3 regions of the Ochrobactrum sp. Marseille-Q0166 genome follow, and region 2 is predicted to be linked to each of the others. Evidence: riboswitches for the same ligand, from Rfam matches in the RefSeq annotation. Region 2 holds a riboswitch; each other region holds the start of a gene.
The links. A riboswitch is a leader RNA that binds a small molecule or an ion and turns the genes downstream of it on or off. The one in region 2 is predicted to bind cobalamin.
Positions count from the first base shown of each region.

Region 1 (6,888 bases), on a different contig from region 2:
TTGATGTAGGAAATCGAGCCAGTCGGCGGCACGGCCTGAAGGTTCTGATTATAAAGGCCGCCTTCCATCACGGATTTTTTCAGTTCCTGCCAATCTTCCTGCGTCGGGATCGCAATACCGGCGTTCTCAAAAATCTCGCGAACTTTCTCCGTCGCAGGTTCCCAGACCTTATCGGTATATTTGTCGAAATATTCACCGGTCGCGTATTTCGACTTTTCAAAGCCCTTAAACGAAGTCCCCTGTTCAATCGCGATACGATTGGAAGCACGAACCGCGTGGTAGGCCACCGTGTAGAAATACATATTGGTGAAATCGACGCCTTCTTCCGAACCATAGAAAATGCGCTCGCGAGCGAGATAGCCGTGCAGATTCATCTGACCGAGGCCGATCGCATGGCTTTCATCATTACCGCGCGCAACCGAAGGAACCGAGCCGATATGGCTCATGTCTGCAACGGCCGTCAGGGCACGGATCGAAGTTTCGATGGTCTTGCCAAAATCCGGGCTATCCATGGCTGCCGCAATATTGAGCGAACCGAGGTTACAGGAAATATCCTTGCCAAGATATTTATAAGACAAATCATCATTGAAAATGCTGGCTTCGCTCACCTGAAGGATTTCCGAGCAGAGATTGCTCATGGTAATGCGGCCATCGATCGGATTGGCACGGTTCACCGTGTCTTCAAACATGATGTAAGGATAGCCGGATTCAAACTGGATTTCCGCCAGTACCTGAAAGAAGTCGCGCGCGTTGATCTTCTTCTTGCGGATACGGCCATCATCAACCATTTCGCGGTATTTTTCGGTGATCGAAATCTCGGTCATCGGCACGCCATAAACGCGTTCAACGTCATACGGCGAGAAGAGGTACATATCCTCATCATTTCTGGCGAGTTCGAATGTGATGTCAGGGATCACAACGCCAAGCGACAGCGTCTTGATGCGGATTTTTTCATCTGCATTTTCGCGCTTGGTATCGAGGAAGCGCATGATATCAGGGTGATGAGCGTGCAGATAAACCGCACCCGCACCCTGACGCGCACCAAGCTGGTTGGCGTAGGAGAACGAATCCTCAAGCAGCTTCATCACCGGAATGATACCCGACGACTGGTTCTGGATCTGTTTGATCGGCGCGCCGGATTCACGAATATTAGTGAGGCTGAGTGCCACACCACCACCGCGCTTTGAAAGCTGCAAGGCAGAATTGATGGAGCGACCAATCGATTCCATATTGTCTTCAACGCGCAACAGGAAACATGAGACAAGTTCCCCGCGCTGCTTTTTGCCTGCGTTGAGAAAGGTCGGCGTTGCCGGTTGATACCGGCCCGCAATGATTTCATCGACCATTTCGCGTGCGTGCTGTTCATTGCCACGCGCAAGCGCAAGCGCAACCATGCAGACGCGGTCTTCGTAGCGCTCGAGATAGCGCTTACCGTCGAAGGTTTTCAGCGTATAGCTGGTGTAATATTTGAACGCGCCGAGGAAGGTCGGAAAGCGGAATTTCTTGTCATAGGCATGATCGAAAAGATCGCGCACGAAATTGAAGGAATATTGATCCAGCACTTCCTGTTCGTAATAGCCTTCATCGACCAGATAATCGAGCTTCTCACGCAGATTGTGGAAGAACACCGTATTCTGGTTGACGTGTTGCAGGAAATATTGCTGTGCCGCCTGACGGTCGCGATGCAGCTGAATCTTGCCTTCGTCGTCATAAAGGTTCAGCATTGCATTCAATGCATGATAATCGAGCGACGTTTCTGTCAGCTTCTGCGACTTCGCTGACGACGCGGCGCCGGAGTGATCCTGCTTTTCGGAAGCAGCCAGTGTCTCGCGCTCACGGGTCAAGGTTGTGTCTGCCGTGTCCAAAATCGTTCCATCCCGTCTTTAACATTGCCAATGTCTTCGTCGGTTCCCAGAAGCTCGAAGCGATAAAGATAGGGAACCTGACATTTGGCAGAAATGATGTTGCCTGCGAGGCCGAAGGCCTCACCGAAATTACTGTTTCCTGCAGCAATCACGCCGCGAATGAAGGACCGATTATTCGCATCATTGAGAAAGCGAATGACCGGCTTGGGAACAGCGCCTTTTGCACCCCCGCCGCCATAGGTTGGGGTCACAAGCACAAAAGGCTCGTTGACCTGCAACAGGCCAGTATTGTCTTCGTAGCTTTCCAGCGGAATGCGCTTTGAGCGCATCCCCAGACGCATCACAAAGCGATGCGTGTTTTCCGAGCGACTGGAAAAATAGACGATCTGACCCATAACAAACCCCGGCAGCAGTTGGGGCTTATGTGAGCGAGCTGATCATATCTGGACGGAATCCTGCCCAATGGGATTCACCGGCAACAACAACCGGAACCTGACGATAACCGAGACCCTGAACAAGATCGTAAGCATCGGCATCGGCGGAAATGTCGATAACATCATATTCAATGCCCTGGCGGTCGAGTGCGCGGGTGGTTGCTGTGCACTGGACGCAGGCTGGCTTGCTATAGACGGTGACGTTCATTTTTTCCTCACTGGGGATGGGTTGGGATGGGCTGCGAACTGGGATAAGACGCAAAAACGCTCACGCATTGCGAAATGCGCGTGACAAGAGACGACAACTAAAAGGCAACTCGCTCTAGAGCGCGTTTCGATCTGATTGAATCAGATCCACGCTCTAAACTCCTTTACTTTAAGCATAATTTTATCGACCATCGTTTCACTCCGACAGGACTTATGCTCCAAGCGAACATTCTGTACAGCCCGTAAAGGGCGGGCCAGAACTGGCCAATTTTGAATTACTAATCGACACGCTTTTCACCCCGAAGCTTTTGAGGGGATATTCGGGGCGGCAAAAGAAATGGCAGAACAATTCTGCCGGAATTCCATTACGCACCAACCGGACACCCCGCCCGTTGACGTTCACGTTCAAGGCAGGTCTCCTGGCTCACGGCTCTGCGTTCGCACCCGTCTTCCCGGCATAGGCCAGTGACATCTGGATTTGAACTCGCCGCTTACAGTTGCGGGGGCAGCTACGGCTTAACAATATCCACCATGGACATAGCGCACCGTATTCCCATCTTCGCTTTCAATTCTCACGAATCGTAAGAACCTTGAACACAAGATATGGTATCTGAAGTTAAAAAATCTTCAATGGATAGATGCTTCAAAATTTTTTAATGTTGGCTTTCTTAGGACTGACCTGTGAATAGCAGGGATATTTACCTGATCTGTCCACAGGCAAGCAGAGAACCGCTCACCAGATGCATTCTGTTGGCGGGATTCGCAGCGTTAGGAAATCCATCAATTGTGCTTTCACACAATATATAGTGTGGCTCTATATAGTGTGGCTCTTCATTTTTAAGCAAATTGAGCACACAGCAACATTCAGGAATAAAATTTCACCTTAAACGCCGCCCGAAAAATCTCGTCAACAAGATCAATGACTTGCTCCAAAATTCAACAGATCAAACAGTTGAACCGATTAAAATCGTCGATGTCCGCCGAAGGGATAATTTGACAGCGAGGCTTCATATCCTGTATCGATCTGGAAAATCCTGAACGTTGTTCAGCATATTGAACAATTAGGAAGAGATCCTCCCAAGCATCTCTTCGGACGACCGATGCACCGGCAGCATCGGGAAACTGCCGGTCTGGCTTTCCTCTACGCGAAAGCCAGACCGCTTTAAACCCAGTGTCTCGATGCCGGCGAGGAATGAGAGACCTCGGCTCTGGGTAAATATGAATAAGGGTGGAAATGATGACTGTAGCTATCAAGCCATTTTCGTTCGACACGGTCGGCTCAATGCTTGTCGAGTGGGGGGCTGCAAAGCGTCTCGGCGAAATTCTGGGCGAACGTTTCTCTGAACGAAAAATTCTCATCGTAACAGACAAGGGCCTGCACAAGGCAGGTGTTCTCAATGAAGCACTTGCTTCACTTGAAAAAGCAGGATTTGGCGTCAGCATTTTTGATTCTGTTGTCGCCGATCCGCCGGAATCGGTTCTGTTTGAATGCGTCGATCAGGCCAAAGCAGCCGGTTGCGACATCGTATTGGGCCTCGGCGGCGGTTCCTCGATGGATATTGCCAAGCTTGCTGCGGTGCTTATCATCTCCGAGCAGCAACTCTCAGAGCTTTATGGCATTGGCAAAGTACAGGGCACGCGCCTGCCGCTGATCCAGATCCCCACCACCGCTGGCACCGGATCGGAAGTGACCAACATCACGATTCTGACCACCGGCGAAACCACCAAGATGGGTGTTGTTTCCCGCCAGCTTTACGCAGATTTCGTCATTCTGGATGCAGAGCTGACCTGCGGTCTGCCAGCGCTTCACACAGCAGCCACCGGCATTGATGCTATGGTTCACGCCATCGAAGCCTATACCAGCCGCATCAAGAAAAATCCGCTTTCCGACGCTTTCGCGCGTGAAGCGCTGAAGCTCTTGTCCGCCAATCTGGTTGCAGCTTGCGAAAACGGCAAAGACCGCCACGCCCGCGAAGCGATGCTGCTTGGCGCAAACTATGCCGGCCAGGCCTTCTCGAACGCGCCGGTTGGTGCCGTTCACGCATTGGCCTATCCGCTCGGTGGCCACTATCATGTACCACATGGTCTCTCCAACGCCCTGATGCTCGGGCCGGTTCTGCGTTTCAACATGGCCGGCGCTGCGGAACTTTATGCAGAGCTTGCAGACCTGCTGCTTGGCAAAGCAGAAGGCACAACAGAACAACGGTCAGCAGCTTTCGTTGATTATATGGAAGACCTGATGAACCGCTCTGGCGCACCACGCCGCCTGCGCGACGTTGACGTCACCGAAGAAAGCCTCGAAACGCTTGCCCGCGATGCGATGCTTCAGACACGTCTTCTGGGTAATAACCCTGTTGATGTTACGGAAGCTGACGCACTGGCGCTTTATCGCGAAGCATTCTGATCCATCAATGACAATTTAAAAACAGTTCCCGGAAGGACTGGCCCAAGCCGCCACCCTTCCGGAGGTTTGTTTTGTCCTTTCGGAGTAACATCTTGAGCACTGAACGCATCGACGGTCAGGAGCAGCCATATTGGCCTGCCGGACCGTTCAAAATTCGTCTGCCTTTTATTCACTACAAATTCGAATGGCCTGACTATTGTCAGGGCCTGCTGATGTGCGCGGTCGATCTCGCAGCCATTCCTCTGATGGCGGAACTGTTGGGCATGCCATTTGAAGTGGCTTTGGCCGTGGTCGTTCTCAATGGTCTGTTCTACCTCACCCACCACCTGCTTGGTGACCCTGTTGTCCCGGGCTGGATCACACCGGCTGTTCCGCTCATCATGGCCTATTGCGCAACGTTCCCGGAAGGACCCGAACGCGTTCACGCACTCGTTTCCTTCCAGATGACGCTGGGGCTTTTATCCATATTGATTGGTGCAACTGGCATAGCCAATCGCGTTATTGCGGCCATTCCGCAGGCGATCAAATCCGGCATCATCATCGGCGCGGGCTTTGCGGCGGTCATTTCCGTCTTCAAGATCGGTGGCAACTTCGATATCTTCCCGTTCACCATCGCAATTTCTATCGGTCTTTGCTTCTATCTGATGTTCTCGCCGCAGTTTGCACGCCTGTCGCGCAATGGTGGAATTTTCGGACTGATCGGCAAGCTTGGCATTCTGCCGTGCATTCTGCTTGCGGTCGTGATTGCTCCGCTGTTTGGCGAAGCCAAATGGCCGGAATTCCAATGGACGATTTCGTCGCCTGACTTCAAAACTTTGTGGCGGGAATACACAATTTTCGGTCTTGGTTTACCACCGCTCTCAATGTTTCTGACCGCGCTGCCAACAGTTCTCGCGACCTATATCGTCCTCTTCGGTGACGTGCTGAAAACCAAGTCGATCCTCGGCGAAGCACAGCTTCATCGCCCGGATGAAAAGATCGACTATAATGCTAACCGCGCGCACCTCGTTTTCGGTATGCGTAATACTGGTATGTCAGTGCTTGGGCCCGATGTCACGATGTGCGGACCCGTCTGGGCTGCAATGCAGGTGGTCATCTGCGAACGCTTCTCTAAAGGCAAAAAGTCGATGCACTCGATTTTTGGCGGTGCAGGCTCGTTCCGCTGGGGTACGAATACCGGCCTGTTCCTGATGCCAATCGTGACACTTGTGCAGCCGATCCTAGGTGTTGCACTTACCCTGACACTGCTCATTCAGGGTTATGTTTCGGTTCGGATTGGCGTAATGGAAGCCCGTTCACAGCGTGATCTTGGCATTGCCGGTGTTACCGGTGCCGTTCTTGCAACGCGTGGCGCTGGCTGGGCTTTTGCCACAGGTGTTGTGCTTTGCCTGCTTATTTATGGCCGCGATTTTTTCAAGGGCGAGATTGATCGTACCTTCGTTAAAGATCAAAAGTCGCAGTAATCTGACCAAGAAGTCTCCCGGAAAATCACCGGGAGGCTTTTTAATCATATCACGGCAAATGGCTTGGAATTAATGAACCCCAGCCAGCGCAGCTGATAGACCTTTGAGAGATGTATTAAACGCTACAATTTCCATAGCTGAGCGGTTTGCGTAAATTACGTCGACAAACGCACCTTTTTTTATAGCTGCTCGTAATCTCGGGCCAACGCTTTGATACGCAACACACACATCTTTGTTGCATCCATCAACTTTGGCTGCAACTACTGACCCATGATCATCAAGCCGCAAGTTTATAGCATCACCTATATTCAATACGGGTGGAACTCTTAAGATCAACGTTGGCTGGCCATTTTGCATTGTCGCCAATGACCAGCTGAACACGTCGCTACCTGCCTCATCGACGATATTCTGAGTAATATTACATACGCGCACTCTACTCTTTAGATTCTCGTCGCAAATCAATGTCCAGTTGGGAAAGGGCTCTATTACGCGTCGATACTCTCCAGGGTTAATAC
Region 1 is NZ_JACJUO010000002.1:175,935-182,822, forward strand. Features, by position in the region: gene nrdE (class 1b ribonucleoside-diphosphate reductase subunit alpha) at 1-1,763, opposite strand, end outside; gene nrdI (class Ib ribonucleoside-diphosphate reductase assembly flavoprotein NrdI) at 1,841-2,260, opposite strand; gene nrdH (glutaredoxin-like protein NrdH) at 2,286-2,507, opposite strand; cobalamin riboswitch at 2,898-3,114, opposite strand; gene H5024_RS12010 (iron-containing alcohol dehydrogenase) at 3,741-4,910, shown strand; gene H5024_RS12015 (hypothetical protein) at 5,003-6,373, shown strand; gene H5024_RS12020 (invasion associated locus B family protein) at 6,443-6,888, opposite strand, start outside.
Region 1: another riboswitch for cobalamin. It lies ahead of nrdH (glutaredoxin-like protein NrdH); the one in region 2 lies ahead of H5024_RS06140 (CbtB domain-containing protein).

Region 2 (6,888 bases):
AACCCGATATCGGTTACAAAGCGTTTGGCCATTGCTGACCACTTGCCTGCATCATGTGTTTTGCGGTCAAGCTTGCTTGCGGCCGTATAGAGAAGCTGTCGTGCGGCCGAAAGCTCGGTCTCCATATCAGCAAGGCGGAACTGCAACGCCTGAAATCGGTCAATCGTCTGGCCGAAGGCCTTGCGTTGGCCTGTGTATTCCAAAGCTTTATTGAGCGCCGATTGTGCTCCACCCAATGAGCAGGCGGCGATGTTCAATCGTCCACCATCAAGGCCGGCCATGGCTATTCGGAAACCTGTGCCCTCGTCCCCAAGACGGTTGGTGACAGGCACGCGGCAATTGTCGAAAATTACCGTGCGGGTGGGTTGCATGTTCCAGCCCATCTTGTGTTCATTGGAACCAAAGGACAGGCCGGGTGCATCTTTCGGCACAATGATGGCGGATATTCCTTTCGGGCCGTCCTCGCCGGTACGCACCATTGTTACATAAAGATCGGTGGCACCTGCACCGGAAATGAACTGCTTTGTGCCATTAAGCAGATAATGATCGCCATCACGCTCTGCGCGGGTGCGAAGTGCGGCTGCATCAGAACCTGATCCCGGTTCAGTCAGACAATAGCTTGCAAGCCATTCCATCGACGTGAGTTTTGGCAGAAAACAATGTCGTTGGATTTCATCGCCAAACGTATCGATCATCCATGCGGCCATGTTGTGGATGGAAATAAAGGCCGAGAAAGCAGGGCAGGCCTCGGCGATTGCCTCAAAAATAAGGACCGCATCCGAGCGCTTGAGTGCGGAACCACCTACGTCTTCGCGAACATAAATGCCGCCCATACCGAGCGGGCCGGTTTCCTTTATGACGTCAATCGGGAAATGCTTGTCGCGATCCCATCGCAGCGCATGAGGCGCAACAAAATCCGATGCGAAGCCGCGTGCCATATCTTGAATGGCGAGTTGATCTTCGTTCAGTTCGAACTGGTTCTGGTCGGCAGTATCCATGGTTTCCTCCCTATGAGCACCGCACCCTCCTGATGCGACTAGATCACAATGGCGCGTGGCTGCCAACGCTCCATTGGAATAATGTTGCTTACTTTTGTAATAAACTGATGCGCATTTTTGCATATAAGGTTGCCGCAATCACTGGCGATTGCCAGTCGCTTAAACTTGGGATAGGCAAGCTCGTATGACACGCGCAATCATGTTTCAAGGAACGGGTTCAGATGTCGGCAAAAGCGTGCTTGTTGCGGGACTTTGCCGGGTCGCACGCAATCGCGGGTTGAAAGTCCGGCCATTCAAACCGCAGAACATGTCGAACAATGCAGCCGTCAGCGATGATGGCGGAGAGATTGGGCGCGCGCAATGGCTTCAGGCTCTGGCTTGCGGCGTGCCTTCATCGGTTCATATGAACCCTGTCCTGCTGAAACCGCAAACTGACATGGGCAGTCAGATCGTTGTGCAAGGAAAAGTGCGCGGCGAAGCGCGTGGACGCTATTACCAGCAGTTAAAGCCGCAACTGATGGCGGCTGTGATGGAATCCTTCGGCATTGTCAGCGAAGGAGCCGATCTGGTGCTGATTGAAGGAGCGGGGTCGCCCGCGGAAATCAACCTGCGCGCCGGCGATATTGCCAATATGGGCTTTGCCACGCGTGCAAATGTGCCGGTGGTCTTAGTAGGTGATATTGATCGTGGTGGAGTGATTGCGTCGCTGGTCGGCACGCACACCATTTTGCACGAAGAAGATCGCGCCATGGTGCGCGGTTTTCTGATCAACAAGTTTCGTGGTGATGTTTCGCTGTTTGATGATGGTCTGGAAGCGATTTCTCGCTTTACGGGCTGGCGTTCCTTTGGGGTCGTCCCATGGCTGAAAGCCGTATCGCGACTTCCTGCAGAAGATTCGGTTGTTCTAGAACGAGCGACGCGCGGAGATGCCAAAGCGTTGAAAGTGGCGGTTCCCATGTTGCCACGTATTTCGAATTTCGACGATCTCGATCCGCTGAAAGCAGAAAGCCAAGTTGAGGTCGTCATGGTTCCACCCGGGCAGCCATTGCCGCATGATGCTGGGCTTGTAGTTTTGCCGGGAACAAAATCGACGATTGCCGATCTGATTGCATTTCGCGAAAACGGCTGGGAGCGCGATTTGCAGCTTCATGTGCGGCGCGGCGGGCATGTACTTGGTATTTGTGGCGGGTTCCAAATGCTTGGCAATCGGATAAGTGATCCTGATGGCATTGAGGGGCAGGTGCGCGACATTGAAGGGTTGAGACTGCTTGACGTTGAAACGGTCATGGAACCGGAGAAAGTCGTGCGGAATGTTGTGGCTAGCTCAGAGCTTCATAATGCCTCGCTTGATGGCTATGAGATTCATATTGGGCGCACCAGTGGCCCGGATGCTTGCCGCGCCTTTTCGCTGATCGGCGATCACTATGACGGCGCTGTTTCAGTGAATGGCCGTATTACGGGGACTTATCTGCACGGCGTTTTTGCGTCAGATGAATTCCGGCGGCATTTTCTGGCAAGCCTTGGAGTGAGCAGTTCTGGTGAAAACTATCGTGCTAGTATTGAGGCGGCGCTTGATGAACTCGCTGAAGGTTTGGAAAACTGTCTGGATATTGATGGTTTGTTCGCCCTTGTTTAACGGCAGTTTTCAATTTCTTTCATTTTTATAATATTTTTAAAATTACTTACAATAAATTGCTATGTAATTTTTATTATTTTATAATTTAAGTATAGATGCCTATTTTTTTCCTAATTAAAGACAACTTTTGAACTATATTTTTTAGTCAATTCACCGCGGATTTTATTATTTATATTTCCATAGGTGTTTTATGCGTATTGCGGCATCGCCTGGCCCTGGTTTCGAATATTACTCCCTTCGTTGGGAGCGAAATTTTTTATATCTGTTCATTGTTGCCAGTGGCTTTTTTATTCTTTTCCCGCAAGTTGATCTCGCGGTATCGCGGCATCTCTTTGCGTCCGGTGTGTTTCCTGCATCTCAACACCCTTACTGGATCGCTCTGAGGGAATTTCATCGGCTCAGCGTATGGTATATTCTTGGGTTGTTGGTGGTGCTTTTGATGCTTTATATGCTTTGGCACCAGCCTCTAGTTCGTATAGCGCCGCACAAGCTTCTTTTTATCACACTGACCTTCGCGCTGGGGCCGGGGTTACTCGTTCAGACTGTTAACCTTATCATCGGTCGGGCGAGGCCGAGAAATCTGATCGAATTTGGTGGTCTGATGGATTTTACGCCAGCATGGCAACTCGCAGGCATGTGTCGGCATAGTTGTTCGTTTCCCTCTGGAGAGGCCGCGTCGGCTGCGGCAATGCTTCCATTGTTGATCCTTTTGCCAGCCCGCTATCGCGCAGGTGTGGCGGCAGTATTTGTGCCGTTACTGGTGCTTATCTCGTTCAATCGGGTTTTTATGGGCGCTCATTTTCTATCCGACATTGTCATTGCATGGACATTGATTCTCGGCGTGATGCTTTGGCTGTGGCCGAGAATTTTGCGTAATGCTGATACGATTGATCAATGGGTGAGAAATAAGGGCGCAGGGCTGCGCCGGCGGCTTTACGCCAAGGCTGATTGACGCCGCATTGGCGAAAGCCTAGTGTCGATTTACACAACAGGTTTTCCCGGGACGAATCCCGGCGATACAAAAAGGGAATGCGACGGACGGACCCAATCCGGGCGTCTTTATCGCAGCCGACCCCGCGACTGTAGAGCGGAGAGGGATGATGCAAGCCGGTTAACCGGCAGCCACTGGAAGCGGAAAGTTTCTGGGAAGGCGGCTTCAAACCCTACGACCCGTGAGCCAGGAGACCTGCCTGTTGCGTGAAGGACATTTTGTCCGCACCCGATGGGAGGTTTTTCCCTGCTGCCTGCACGGAGGTTGTCATGGCTGCGCGTACCCAAAATTCTATTCCCAACACATTAGCTCTGCCACTCGCAACGCGTCTTGGCACCGCTGTCGTTTCGCTGCTCCTTGGTGCGTTTCTGATTTACGGCGTTGGTCTCGCCCATTCCGATACGCTGCACGATTCAGCGCACGACACGCGCCATTCATATGGGTTTCCCTGCCACTAAGCCGTTTGGCTTTTAGAAACAGGAAATGAGCGTCGCTTGATGGTGGACGGCCATCGGAGCGAAATTGCTGTTGAGGGAATGAAATGTTGATCCGATATTTGTTGGCTACGCTTGCTGCGGGCCTTTTGGCAGGGCTTCTGGTCACGCCTGCTATGTATTTAAAAACTGTTCCGCTGATCATTCAGGCGGAAACTTATGAAGACGCTGGTGGTGGTCATAGCCATGGTGATGCCGAAGTGGCTGCACCGCACGATCATGCCGCGGCGGAAGCCAGTGAAAGTGAAGAAGAGGCCGGGGCAGAACTGCCGTTTGGTCGTTTCGGCAATACATTGCTTGCCAATCTCGTAGCCGGTGCAGGGTTTGCTCTTCTTTTGGGTGGCGTTGCGCTTTTTCTCGGCCGGCGAATTACGCCGCAGAACGGTATTCTCTGGGGTATGGCCGGTTTCTTTGCAGTCGCTTTCCTGCCAGCTCTGGGGCTTTCGCCGGAGCTGCCTGCAATGCCTGCCGCCGATCTTGCGCAACGTCAGCTTTGGTGGCTTTCGACCGTGGTGTTGAGCGGTGTCGGCATTTATCTGATGGTTTTGCGTGGTGAGATCGTTTCCAAAATTCTCGGACTTGTGCTCATTATTGCACCGCATCTTTATGGTGCGCCGCATCCTGAAGACATTACATCGCCAATCCCGTCGCTGCTTGCTTCGCAATATGCTGTCGCATCGCTTGCAACAAATCTGTTCATGTGGGCCTTGATCGGTCTTGCGCTGGGCTGGTTCATTCAGGCTTATGCAAAGTCGGAAATCGAAGGCTGATAAGCATGGCTCCGCCCCGAAATGAAAATGCAAAAATCACGTTCGTTCTTGGCGGAGCCCGTTCTGGTAAATCGTCTTATGCAGAAAAACTGGTTGAAGGCACATCGAAAGATCTAGGACTTCAACCAGTCTATCTCGCTACAGGGCGCGCATTCGACGAGGAAATGGAAAGTCGTATTTCCATTCACCGCGACCGTCGTGGCGGCGAATGGCAGACGGTGGAAGAACCACTCGACCTTGTTGGGGCGCTTGAAAAACACGCAGGTAGTGACCGTTTTGTGCTGGTCGATTGCCTGACGCTATGGATCACCAATCTGATGATGGCAGAGCAGAATATCGCTGCTGAAACTGAGACACTGGTAACAGCATTGCCTAGGCTTTCAGGTCCGGTTGTATTCGTTTCCAACGAAGTTGGGCTAGGCATTGTGCCGGAAAACCGGATGGCGCGGGATTTTCGCGATCATGCCGGTTTTTTGCATCAGGCGGTCGCATCAGTAGCGGATGAAGTTTATTTCATGGCGGCAGGTCTGCCGCTCAAAATGAAGGGATAATTCGATGCAGGGACAAAAGATTCCAGCAACTGTAATCACCGGCTTCTTAGGTTCCGGAAAGACAACGATGATCCGCAATCTGCTGGAAAACGCCAATGGCAAGCGCATCGCACTCATCATCAATGAGTTTGGCGATCTGGGCGTCGATGGTGGAATTCTGAAAGGCTGTGGTATTGAAAGCTGCCGTGAGGAAGACGTGATCGAACTCAACAATGGTTGCATCTGTTGCACTGTTGCTGATGATTTCATTCCGACCATGACCAAACTTCTCGACCGCGCAGACCGCCCAGATCATATCGTTATCGAAACCTCCGGTCTGGCGCTGCCACAGCCGCTGGTCGCAGCTTTCAACTGGCCTGAAATCAAGACGCAGGTAACAGTCGATGGCGTTGTGACGGTTATCGATGCCGCTGCCGTTGCTGAAGGTCGTTTTGCGGATGATCACGATAAGGTGGATGCGCAGCGCGCGGCGGACGATTCCCTTGATCATGAAAGCCCTTTAGAGGAACTTTTTGAGGATCAGATTCATGCGGCTGACCTTATCGTTTTGAACAAGGCCGATCTGGTTGATCCGTCGAAACTCGACAGCGTGAAGGCCGATGTGGCTGAGCGCTCAACACGACGCGTCAACATGGTGCCCGCAAGCTTCGGCAAGCTTGGTGCGGATGTTCTGCTCGGTCTTGGTGTAGGTACGGAAGACGATATTGCCAATCGCAAGTCGCATCATGAAATCCATCATGCTGATGGCCATGAGCATGATCACGATGAGTTCGAAAGCTTTGTTGTTGAAGCCGGATCGGTTGCTGATCCTAAGGCATTTACCGAGAAGCTCAAGGCTGTGATTGCGGAGCACGATGTACTGCGCCTCAAGGGTTTTGTGGATGTGCCGGGAAAGCCGATGCGTCTGGTGGTGCAGGCTGTTGGTCCACGTATTGAGCATTATTTCGACCGCCCGTGGGGCAAGGATGAAGTGCGCAATACGCGTCTTGTCGTTATTGGTCTTCATGAGATCGATGAACAGGCAATCACCAAAGCCGTGAAAGACGCCGTTTCGTAATGCACTTATTGCTTGCCCAGAAAGGAACGATAAGCGACGGCAATGAGGCCGTCGATCTCGGCCAGACGCCGGGTGATATAGTGTTCCTTTCCGCTGCCGATACGGAGCTGGCCAGTCTCTCACAGGCCTATAAGCTTGTGGAAGAAGGACCAAGTCTCCGGCTCGCTAATTTTCTGAGCCTTACACATCCTATGTCGGTTGACGCTTATATTGAGCGTACGGCACAGCATGCGAAGCTTATTGTGGTGAGGATTATCGGTGGCGAGACCTATTGGCCTTATGGGCTTGAGGCGCTTCATGCCTGTGCAGTTTCGCACGGCATAAAGATTGCTGTGCTTCCGGGTGATGATAAGCCCGATTATGGACTTGAACGCTTTTCGACCGTTTCTGC
Region 2 is NZ_JACJUO010000001.1:1,296,562-1,303,449, forward strand. Features, by position in the region: gene H5024_RS06125 (isobutyryl-CoA dehydrogenase) at 1-998, opposite strand, end outside; gene H5024_RS06130 (cobyric acid synthase) at 1,183-2,634, shown strand; gene H5024_RS06135 (phosphatase PAP2 family protein) at 2,825-3,586, shown strand; cobalamin riboswitch at 3,608-3,843, shown strand; gene H5024_RS06140 (CbtB domain-containing protein) at 3,895-4,083, shown strand; gene H5024_RS06145 (CbtA family protein) at 4,167-4,889, shown strand; gene cobU (bifunctional adenosylcobinamide kinase/adenosylcobinamide-phosphate guanylyltransferase) at 4,895-5,440, shown strand; gene cobW (cobalamin biosynthesis protein CobW) at 5,445-6,497, shown strand; gene cobN (cobaltochelatase subunit CobN) at 6,497-6,888, shown strand, end outside.

Region 3 (6,888 bases), on a different contig from region 2:
CCGAGCCTTTGACGGCGATCACTTCGTCGTCGGGACTAAGCTTCTTCGAAACCACCGCCAAGGTCTCACCGATAGCAAACAGCGCTACCGCAAGAGTGGTAACATTGATCCCATCAAGCAGGTTCGGTGTGCCCATGACGAGACGCGCTTGTCCGGTCAGCTGATCGATGCCGATAAGACCAAGCGTCAACCCGATGAAAAGCGAAGTGAGACCGCGCAGCGTTGAATCGCCAAAAGCCGCCGAGACGGTCATGAAAGCGAGCAGCATCAGCGCGAAATATTCCGAAGGACCGAAGGAGAGAGCGAATTTCACCACCCAAGGAGCGACGAATGCGAGAGCAAGCGTGGCAATCAGACCAGCGATAAACGAGCCGATTGCGGCCGTTGCTAGGGCTGGTCCGCCGCGTCCCGCTCGGGCCATTTTATTGCCCTCCAATGCCGTGACGATGGAAGCGCTTTCTCCGGGCGTATTTAAGAGGATCGAGGTTGTCGATCCACCATACATGCCGCCATAATAAATACCGGCAAACATGATCAGAGATCCGGCAGGGTCGAGTTTATAGGTGACGGGCAGGAGCAACGCCACTGTAAGTGCTGGGCCGATGCCCGGTAGCACGCCAACAGCCGTACCAAGTGTTACGCCAATTAGCGCATAAATGAGGTTCGCCGGTTCAAGTGCTACCAGAAGACCACTCGCGAGGAGATTGACTGTATCCATGATCTTTCGCCTTAAACGAATTGTTCAAGCCAGCCCGAAGGCAGCGAAAGCTGCAGGCCGCGCGCAAAAATGAACCAGATGATGAATGCAAAGACGATACCGACAGGCACGCTTATCCAGAATTTGCGATAGCCGAATCCGCGCGCCGTTGCTGCAAAAAGCAAGCCCGTTGCGATTGAAAATCCCATGGTTTTCATGGTCAGCATCTGAACGACCAGACCACCGACAATCCACGCCATGGGCGCAATTTCCTGATGCTCGCGTTCGGGAAACTCGCCCTTCAAAGCGCTGACGACTGTCCAAATTGACAACATGAACAGCCCGGCCGCAATAATATAAGGCACGGTTTTAGGCCCTACGGGTGAGTAGGACAGCACATTGTTGCCATAGGCGGTGGACCATGCAATTGCAATGGCAACGGCAGCAAGGATAAAGGCTATGACAAGAGCGGCGTAGTCAGGCGCCGTTCCAGCGGAACGGCGCTCTCCATGCTGTTCAGATCCTGTCATTTGACGAGACCGATTTCCTTGAGGATCGTTTCAGTGGAAGCAACATCTTTCTTGAGCTGCTCTTTGAAAGCATCGCCCGCAAGATAGGTGTCGGCCCAGCCCTTATCCTTGAGAGCCTTCTGCCAGGATTCCGATTTCACCATCTTTTCGATGTCTGCGTTGATTGCAGCTTCCTGTTCAGCAGTGATTGCCGGTGCAGCACCAACCATGCGCCAGTTCTGGATTGAAACGTCGACGCCCCCTTCCTTGAAGGTTGGAGCATCAATGCCCTCCACGCGTTCATCACTGGAAATTCCGATCACGCGGAGCGTACCAGCCTTGATTTGCGGGTCGAACTCGCCATAACCGGAAATGCCAACTGTCACCTGATTGCCGAGAATAGCAGCAAGTGCTTCGCCACCACCTGAAAAGGCGATATAATTGACTTTCGTTGGGTCAACACCTGCGGCCTTGGCAAAAAGGCCAGCAGTGATGTGATCCGTACCGCCTGCCGAGCCACCGCCCCAGGAAACGGAGCCTGGATCAGTCTTGAGCTTGGCGACAAGATCGCCGAGGTTCTGAATGTCGGACGATGCCGGTACAACGATGGCTTCATATTCACCGGTGAGACGGGCAATTGGCGTAATCGCGTCAAGATTGACCGGTGAATTGTTGGTCAAAATCGCGCCGACCATGACATAACCACCAACGATAAGCTGGCTTGGGTCGCCTTTGTTCTGGTTGACGAACTGTGCCAGACCGATTGTGCCGCCAGCGCCCGGAACGTTAATGACCTGAACACTGCCGGAAATCTTTTCGTCCTGGAGTACGTTCTGCATGGTGCGCGCTGTCTGATCCCAGCCGCCGCCCGGTGCCGCTGGAGCCAATACCTTATAGTCCGCCGCCCAGGTTGCACCCGTCATTGCAAGCGCTGCCACCGACGAAATGGCCAGAATCCATTTACGCATAAATCCTCCATTAATGCACTTAGCGTGCATTTTTCTGCTGTCTTTTGGACAGCTCTCCTCAAAAAAACTCTGCTTCCCAAGCAGAGCTTCCCGATTTGAAGACTACAGCAGGGATTTACAATATGCCAGCGCCGGACTGTTTAAGATCCGAAGTATTAGCTTAAAGTCTAACCAATTTTTTATAATGGATTTAGGTGTTCCTGTCGCTTGACCGCCTCAGGTTCAACACGTAATAGGGTTGCGACGGTTCCCCGACCGAGAGTGAAGGGGATTAATAGGGAACACGGTGAGGACGACCCAAAAGGGACCGAGACCGTGGCTGCCCCCGCAACTGTAAGCGGATTGCCGTTCATCCTCGTGACGCATCAAGCGTCATGCCACTGAGCCTATTCAAAAAGCTCGGGAAGGCAGGTGGACGGCGGATATTCGTGAGCCAGGAGACCTGCCGTCTAACGTTGTCCATTGTCACGGGCGGGGATGCCCGGAGCAGGAGTTGGTTATGACAGCTTTTAGCGTCGCAAGACGTCGCTTTTCCTCGTCATTCATATCCCCGGATATGTCCGTCTTCTTCACGCGCCGGATCGCTTCCGCTGTTTGATACGGCTTTCTCACATCATTTCGGGGATTAAAATGAAGTTTATCGGCAAGATGCCGTTTGGCGCACTCGTAGGCGCGGCCACCCTTATTGCAACCGGCTTTTCCGCTCAGGCAGCAGAAACGCAGTATCCGCTGACGCTCAAGAACTGTGCACGGGACGTGACTTTCAAGCATGCTCCAGAGCGCGCTGTGGCAGTTGGTCAGAGCAGTGCAGAGATTTTGTATCTTCTGGGACTTGGCGACAAGATGGTCGGCACTGCTTTGTGGGTCGGACCGGTTCTTAAAGGTTATGAAGAAGCCAATGCCAAGGTAAAGCGCCTTGCCGATAATGATCCGAGCTTCGAGAGCATTCTGGCCGAAAAACCGGACCTCGTTGCCAATCAGTTCCAATGGCAGATTGGACCGGAAGGTGTTGTAGCAAAAGCCGAACAGTTCGAAGAACTGGGCGTTCCCGTTTACACGTCACCAGCCGATTGCATTGGAAAAGACAATTCGGATGGGGGGGATGGCGTGCGTCATGACGCTTTCACGATGGATCAGGTCTATCAGGAAATTGAAGAACTGGCGCAGATTTTCAACGTACAAGACCGTGGTGCTCAGGTCGTGGCTGATCTGAAAGCGCGTGAAGAAGCAGCACGCAAGAAGATCGCATCGGGCGATGGCAAACTTTCTGCTGTTGTCTGGTTCTCCAGTGCAGAGCTTGACATTGATCCTTATGTTGCAGGCAAGAATGGTGCTCCGGCCTACATCCTGAAAACGCTTGGGATCAACAATATCATCGACAGTGAAGAAGAATGGCCGACCGTTGGCTGGGAAACCATCGCCAAGGCAAATCCGACAATGATCATTGCGGGTGCAATGGATCGTCGTCGTTTCCCTGCGGATGATGTGGCGGTGAAGCGTGAATTCCTGAAGACGGATCCGGTTGCAAGCTTGATGCCAGCCGTCAAGGAGGGCTACGTCTTCGATATGGATGCGCAGGCGATGAACCCGACCATCCGCACTATCGAAGGCATTGAAACGCTGGCGGACGCCATTGCAGCTTCGGGTCTCAACAAGTGACAATACGCACGGCCACAGCCGGGATTTTAGTATCAAGAGGCAGTCGTTCCAGAACATTTTTTGCTGTTCTGGCGCTTATCCTGCTACTTGGAGCGCTGTGGCTGGGCGCTGCCATTGGCGAGACGTCCATTCCTCTCGATGTGGTGGCGAAAACAATCGCCAACCGCGTCTGGCATGCTGGCTACCCGATAGCTCCCATCGATGAAGGCATTGTATGGAGCTATCGTCTCAGCCGTGCCGTGGTCGCCGCTTGCTGCGGAGCCGCACTCGCTATTTCCGGGGTTGTTCTGCAGTCGCTGCTGCGCAACTCGCTGGCTGACCCCTACATTCTCGGCATTTCCGCTGGGGCCTCAACGGGGGCGGTCGGTGTTGCTATCCTTGGTGTTGGCGCTGGTATGCTTTCAATGTCAGTGGGTGCTTTCTTTGGCGCGATTATCGCTTTCTCGCTTATCGCTTTGCTCGCTGTAAGGGCGGGTAGGGGCAACAGTTCGATAATTCTTGCTGGTATTGCGGGCTCCCAACTATTCAATGCGATGACCTCCTTCATCGTAACGAAATCGGCGAATGCGGAACAGGCGCGCGGTATAATGTTCTGGCTTTTGGGCAATCTTTCTGGTGTCCGATGGAGCGATGTAACCTTGGCCTTACCTGCCTGCCTCATCGGGCTTGCGATTTGCTTGTGGCACGCGCGTGCACTTGATGCTTTCACCTTTGGGTCGGAATCAGCTGCATCGCTGGGTATTCCAGTGCGTCGCGTCTATGCTGTGCTAATTGGCGTCAGTGCGATGATGACGGCAGCCATGGTTTCAATTGTCGGTTCCATCGGCTTTATCGGTCTGGTCATTCCGCATGCTGCTCGCATGGTCGTTGGTGTTCGTCACGGGCGGTTGTTACCTGCGTCAGCTCTCATCGGGGCGATTTTCATGATCATTGCCGATATTCTTTCGCGTACCATCATTCCCGGACAGGTTCTGCCAATCGGCGTTATTACCGCTTTGTTCGGCGCTCCCGCCTTTGCATTTCTGCTTGGACAAAGGAGGGCGCAGTCATGATGCTTTCAACCCAGAGTGTGGGCTGGTCGGCGGGCGGAGTGGACATCCTTCGCGACGTATCGCTTGGCGTCAAAGAAGGTGAGTTTCTTGGCATTATTGGACCGAACGGCTCAGGCAAAACCAGCTTTCTTTCACTCTTGTCCGGTGTACGTCGGTGCCATTCGGGCGAAGTAAAGCTTTGTGGGACACCGATCCAGAAACTCAATCGCCGCGAGATTGCCCGCAAGCTGGCACTGGTTGAGCAACAGGCAGCCACGACTGATCGCATTACCGCGAGGCAGGCTGTGGAGTTGGGACGAACACCTTATCTCGGTGCACTGTCGCCGTGGTCTTCCACGGATGATGCAATCGTTGATCACGCGCTGGCCAATGTCGATATGACACATTTGGCTGAGCGTTACTGGCACACGCTTTCAGGCGGTGAACGCCAGCGTGTGCATATCGCACGTGCGCTCGCACAGGAGCCGCAAATCCTGTTGCTGGATGAACCTACAAACCATCTTGATATCGGCCATCAGATCGGGCTTCTCGATCTGGTCCGACGCCAGAAACTGACCGTTGTGGCTGCACTGCATGATCTCAATCACGCGGCCATGTTTTGTGACCGAATAGCAGTCATGAACCAGGGGCGGCTTGTCGCGCTTGGGACGCCACGTGAAGTACTGCGGGCCGAATGTATCCGTAACGTTTTCCGTGTCGAGGTCGATGTTGAATATCATGGCGTTGATGGCTGCCATATTCGTTATCGGGCACCTGGCCAGCCCAAACTTGAGTTAAAACAATCCGCATAAACATGATTGGTATGACGATGTGCAAACGATTTTTCCTGGCCGTCGCGTTGACGGTTGCTTCTGCATTTCCAGCTTTAGCTGAAATGTTTGAAGTCAAGATGATGAACCGTGGTGAAAAAGGCTCAATGGTTTTCGAGCCGGATTTCTTGAAGTTAGCACCGGGCGATAAAGTGAAATTCATTGCGACCCACAAGAGCCATAACGCAGCGACGGTTGATGGGATGGTTCCAGAGGGGCATCCGGGCTTTAAGGGCAAGATAAACGAAGAGATCGAAGTGACTTTTGATCAGGCGGGCTTTTACGGCATCAAATGTTCACCACACTATGGCATGGGTATGGTGATGCTAATTAAAGTGGGTGATGTAGAGCTTCCGCCAAGTTATCGTGAAGTGAAATTTCCCGCTCGCGCAAAGGCGCGTTTTGAAGACTTGTTTGAATCGTCTTCCGAATAGATAAATTCTTAACGGCTAAATTAATATAACTTAATTTAGCCGTTAAACTTACATTGTATATTTAAGTTTTTCACGGTAATGTGAGCGATATATTGTTGACACTCCGTTTACATTTTATTGACGATGCTGCTATAGGCGCATGGCCATATTATCAAACTGATCATTTTTAAATGTTGTTTTTCTTGACTTTTAAAAAATGTTCCGTCGAATATTTTAGTAAATACTAATTATGCACTTGAATATTCGCTGTTTGTTATATGGTAGATGCAGCGCTTTTGTTTGCGTCTTTTTTATAACCAGCACTTTTAGGATAAGCTCAGTCTGAAGGGGACAGAAACAAATTTAAGAGCCGCCAAAATAATTTTTTACTACATTCATATTTATATTTATAAAGAACGACGGCATCTTTTTTGGATGTCGTCGTTATTTTATGATTTGCACATTAATGCACAATGGTATTAGCAGCAGCAGCGTAATATGTGCAGTATTTTAGTGTCGTTTATTTTAATGCCGTCTTCAGGCGGTGCTGTTCCAGATTGAGGCCGAGCTCCTTCGCGCGAGCAATAATCGGAGCAAAGCGGCGTTGTTTCTTTTCTGCGTGGTTTGAAGCAATATCCGCGATGCGGTGTTTGAGGAACGGGTTCAGGAAGCGCTCGCGAACGGTACTAACATAGGCTTCCGCCTGTCTGCCGAGACCATCAGCGGCGAAGACCGGCAGAACTTCTTCGCGCCAAAGCGCTTCAAGTTCAAAGCGGATCGT
Region 3 is NZ_JACJUO010000002.1:1,463,383-1,470,270, reverse strand. Features, by position in the region: gene H5024_RS18110 (tripartite tricarboxylate transporter permease) at 1-718, opposite strand, end outside; gene H5024_RS18105 (tripartite tricarboxylate transporter TctB family protein) at 730-1,227, opposite strand; gene H5024_RS18100 (tripartite tricarboxylate transporter substrate binding protein) at 1,224-2,174, opposite strand; cobalamin riboswitch at 2,402-2,639, shown strand; gene H5024_RS18095 (ABC transporter substrate-binding protein) at 2,823-3,833, shown strand; gene H5024_RS18090 (iron ABC transporter permease) at 3,857-4,885, shown strand; gene H5024_RS18085 (ABC transporter ATP-binding protein) at 4,882-5,676, shown strand; gene H5024_RS18080 (pseudoazurin) at 5,688-6,128, shown strand; gene H5024_RS18075 (mannitol dehydrogenase family protein) at 6,628-6,888, opposite strand, start outside.
Region 3: another riboswitch for cobalamin. It lies ahead of H5024_RS18095 (ABC transporter substrate-binding protein); the one in region 2 lies ahead of H5024_RS06140 (CbtB domain-containing protein).